2 regions of the Kribbella sp. NPDC043289 genome follow, and region 2 is predicted to be linked to the other one. Evidence: riboswitches for the same ligand, from Rfam matches in the RefSeq annotation. Region 2 holds a riboswitch; the other holds the start of a gene.
What was found. Region 2 has a riboswitch for FMN ahead of ribD (bifunctional diaminohydroxyphosphoribosylaminopyrimidine deaminase/5-amino-6-(5-phosphoribosylamino)uracil reductase RibD). Riboswitches for the same ligand answer to the same signal wherever they lie in the genome.
Positions count from the first base shown of each region.

Region 1: another riboswitch for FMN. It lies ahead of ribB (3,4-dihydroxy-2-butanone-4-phosphate synthase); the one in region 2 lies ahead of ribD (bifunctional diaminohydroxyphosphoribosylaminopyrimidine deaminase/5-amino-6-(5-phosphoribosylamino)uracil reductase RibD).

Region 1 is NZ_JBWKCB010000003.1:490,606-492,798, forward strand. It holds gene AC0662_RS20595 (apiosidase-like domain-containing protein) at 1-857, opposite strand, end outside; FMN riboswitch at 905-1,038, shown strand; gene ribB (3,4-dihydroxy-2-butanone-4-phosphate synthase) at 1,123-1,737, shown strand; gene AC0662_RS20605 (transketolase family protein) at 1,721-2,193, opposite strand, start outside.
Region 2 is NZ_JBWKCB010000010.1:160,269-162,461, forward strand. It holds gene AC0662_RS38190 (serine/threonine-protein kinase) at 1-906, shown strand, start outside; FMN riboswitch at 1,010-1,141, shown strand; gene ribD (bifunctional diaminohydroxyphosphoribosylaminopyrimidine deaminase/5-amino-6-(5-phosphoribosylamino)uracil reductase RibD) at 1,280-2,193, shown strand, end outside.

The DNA of each region.
Region 1 (2,193 bases), on a different contig from region 2:
CACTGGAAGTCCAGCCAGTCGGCGTCCTGATGCGCCGCCGGCCGGATGTGCGGCCGGTAGTGGATGCCTGTCGGTTGCTCGTAGCAGTCCACGGCCTGGACCTCTGCGCCGCCCGCTGCGATCTGCGGCTCGGTGCCCGCGCCATCCGCTCCGACCAGGTAGATCGCCGGCTGAGCGCCGTACCGCGCGACGAGATAGCGGCAGTAGGCGGCGTACTCCTCGGGTGGGACTACCGTGCCGGCGACGTCGAGGCCCTTCCAGCCGAAGCCGTGGAAGACCGGCTGGAGGACCGGGACGATGCCGTGGTCGACGAGGATCCGGAGCAGTACGTCGAGGTACTGGAAGTACTCGGTGTTCGGCTGCAGCAGGTGCCCGTCGGCGAGGTCCTCGAAGCCCACGCCGAAGCCTTCGTCCTGCGTCCGGTCGCGGGGGCCGACGGCGCGCATGTCCGGCTGGACCGACATCAGCAGGACGGCGTTGAACCCCTTCGCCTGTCTGTCGGCGGCGTACTCACGCACTTGGTCGGGGGTGGCACGCCAGGGCAGCGCCCAGGCGGTGTCGGCCACCAGCACCGCGGGCGTGCCGTCCGCGTGCACGAGGCTGCGGCAGCCCGGCGACATCTTCCAGAACCCGTGCGCGTAGAACGGGTTGCTTTCGTCCTCGGCGACCGAAACCTCGAACTCACCGCCCGACCACGTCCACAGACCAGGAAGCGGCGGGGCGAAGCGGACCTTCCGGCCCGCGTCGCCGTCGAGGAAGGTCGGCCGCCGCAGGACGACGCCGGTCTCGTGCGCGAACTCGGCCCACTCGGTGGTGGCGGGCAGCTCGATCTCCCGCCAGACGGATGAGATGGACATGACACTCCCGGGGTGCTGGTTGCCGTTAAGCTGAGGACGAGAAGAACACACGTGCTCTGGGGTCGGTGAAATTCCGAGCCGGCGGTGACAGTCCGCGACCCGTGACTTCGCAAGAAGAAGCGGTTGACCTGGTGGAACTCCGGGACCGACGGTGAAAGTCCGGATGGGAAGACGCACGTGGCAGCCGCACGTTCCCTGACGGGGGACGTGAGGCTTGTCGTTGCCCCGGAGTGCTGGTGATTTCACAGCCGAGAGGACAACGATCGTGAACACCATCACCAGCCTGGACACCATCGAACACGCCGTCGCCGAGCTCGCCGCCGGACGCCCGGTCGTGGTCGTCGACGACGAGGACCGGGAGAACGAAGGCGACCTGACCTTCGCCGCGAGCCTCGCCACACCGGAACTGATGGCGCTGCTCGTCCGCCACACCAGCGGCTACGTCTGCGCGCCCGCCGCACCGGAGGTCCTGGACCAGCTGCGGCTGCCGCTGATGGTCCCCGACAACCAGGACAGCCTGCGGACGGCGTACACCGTGTCGGTGGACGCGGCGACCGGCGTCGGGACCGGGATCTCCGCAGCGGACCGGGCGCGGACCGTCCGGGTGCTGGCCGATCCTTCGGCCCGCCCCACGGACCTGATCCGGCCCGGTCACATCCTGCCGCTGCGCGCCGTCGACGGCGGAGTCCGGCAGCGGCCCGGTCACACCGAGGCCACTGTCGAACTCGTCCGGCTGGCCGGATTGCCGCCGGTCGGCGTGATCGGCGAGCTCATGAACGACGACGGCACGCTGATGACCGGAAGCGACCTGCGCGCGTTCGCCGACGCTCATGGCTTCGCGATGATCTCGATCGCGGATCTCGTCAGCTACCTGACGTGACCAGCTTGCGGGCCGCGTCGGCGATGCCCTCGGGGGACAGGCCGTAGCGGTCCAGCAGGTAGCCGGCCGACCCCGTGGGCGCGAACTCGCCGAACCCGAGGATCGACACCCGCGCCGGATGCTGCTGTACGACGGTCTCGGCGACCGCCCCGCCGAGACCACCGCCCCGCACGGCCTCCTCCGCGGTCACGATGCCGGCCGTCTCCCGCGCGGCCGCGACCACGGCGTCGGTGTCGAGCGGCTGCACCGTCGGCATCGACAGCACGCGCGCCGAGATCCCTTCCTCGGCGAGCCGTTCGGCGGCGGCGAGCGCGCGCCACAGCACGGTCCCGTTGCTGATCACGGTCACGTCGTTGCCCTCGCGGACCGTGACCGCCTTGCCCAGCTGGAACTCGTAGTCCTCCGGATACACCTTCGGCACGCTCATCCGGCTGACCCGGATGAACACCGGCCCCT
Region 2 (2,193 bases):
GTGCTCGGGCAGCATGATGCGGCGACGCTGCTGCGGTTCGTGCGGGAGCAGTCGTTGCGGATCGAGCACCCGCACGTGGTCGCTCCGCACGGGTGGGCCGCGGACGACGACAAGGTGGTGTTCGCGATGGACCTGGTGCACGGTGGGTCCGTCGCGACACTGCTCGGAGACCACGGGCCGCTGCCGTCGTCGTACGTCGCCGTACTGCTCGATCAGCTGTTGCACGGGCTGTCCGCGGTGCATGCCGCCGGCGTCGTCCACCGCGATGTGAAGCCCGCCAACTTGCTGCTCGACGTGACGGGCCGGGGATGGCCGCACCTCCGGTTGTCGGACTTCGGCGTCGCGGCGGTGCTGGACGAGCCACGGATGACCAGGCACAGCACCGTCCTCGGTACGCCGGGATACCTGGCGCCCGAGCAGCTGGCCGGCGCGGACCCGGACCCACGTCAGGACCTGTACGCCGTCGGCGCCGTCGCCGTCGAGCTGCTGACCGGTGAACGGCCGGGCACGGACGGCGCCCGGCCGGCGGTCGACGGTCCGCTCGGCGAATTCGTCCGCCGGACCACGTCGAGCGATCCGTCCGGCAGGCCGGAGTCCGCGAGCGCGGCCGGGCGTCTGCTCGCCGCCAGCGGCGCGCTCCCGGCCGCCGGTACGACGCCGTGGGCCGACGACCCGGACGCACCCGAGGTCTTCGATCACCTGCCCCCGCTGCCGCCCGCCTCCACCGCGACCGAGGCGGTCACTCCGCCGGCACAGCGACCGCCCACCGGCACCGCGACGGAGGCGGTGGCTCCGCCGGCGCAGCGGGCCAACCGGGGGCGGCGGACGCTGGTCGTTGTCGCGGTCACGTGTTTCACCGGTGCGGCCGGCCTGCTCGGCGCTGCCAGTTGGTTCCTGCTCCGCTGAGCCGGAGGAGACCCGCGGAGGTCCTCCGGTCCGACCACGATGTGACCTGGGTCGTGGTGTGGGTTGCGGAGGAGGGCATACTTGAAGCACGAGTGAACCCACTCGCGTGCTCCGGGGTCGGTGTAATTCCGAGCCGGCGGTGACAGTCCGCGACCCGGTCGTCGCAGTTCGGCGACCGGTTGACCTGGTGGAATTCCAGGACCGACGGTGAAAGTCCGGATGGGAGGCGCACGCGGTCGGCGGGTGTGCTCTGACGTCCGGTCGGGCGGTGCGCGCGTCACACGGCGTACGGCGAGATCGGGTGGCGGAGCGTGGTCGCCGGTCGTCACGAGACCCCGGTAGTGCGTCCGTGACGACGAGGGACCAGTGAGCAGTGAGCAACGCGTCGCCGATTGATGTCGCCTGGATGCGGCGTGCTGTCGAGTTGGCCGCGAAGGGGACCGGCAGCACCCATCCGAACCCGGTGGTCGGTTGTGTGATCACCGGCAGCGACGGGCACCCGGTCGGCGAGGGCTTCCATGCCGTTGCCGGTGGCCCGCATGCCGAGGTCGAGGCGCTCCGGATGGCCGCGTCGCGCGCCCGCGGCGGGACGGCGTACGTGACGCTGGAGCCGTGTAATCACACCGGCCGGACCGGTCCGTGTGCGGACGCCTTGATCGAGGCCGGGATCGCACGCGTCGTGTACGCCGTACCCGATCCGAACCGGACCGCGGCCGGTGGTGCCGACAAGCTGCGGAACAAGAACATCGAGGTCGTCGAGGGCGTTCTGCGGGACGAGGCCGAGGCGGTCAACCACGTCTGGCTGCACAGCGTCCGGGTCGGTCGGCCGTTCGTCACCTGGAAGTTCGCGACCACGCTCGACGGGCGCTCGGCGGCGCCGGACGGGACGAGCAAGTGGATCACCGGCCCGATCGCGCGCGCCGACGTGCACCGGCACCGGGCGGAGTGCGACGCGATCGCCGTCGGCACCCAGACCGTGCTCGACGACGACCCCGAGCTGACGGTCCGCGACGAGGACGACGTACCCGCGGCCCGGCAGCCGTTGCGGGTCGTTGTCGGCGACCGGGAGATCCCGGAGACGGCGCGGGTCCGCAACGACCGCGCGCAGACGTTGCTGCTGCCGACCCACGATCCCGCCGAGGTGCTGCGGCAGCTGGACGACCGGCACATCCGGCACCTGTGGCTCGAGGGCGGCCCGACGCTGGCCGCCGCGTTCGTGCGCGCCGGCCTGGTCGACCAGATCGTCGCGTACGTCGCTCCGGCCGTGCTCGGCTCCGGGTTCGCCGC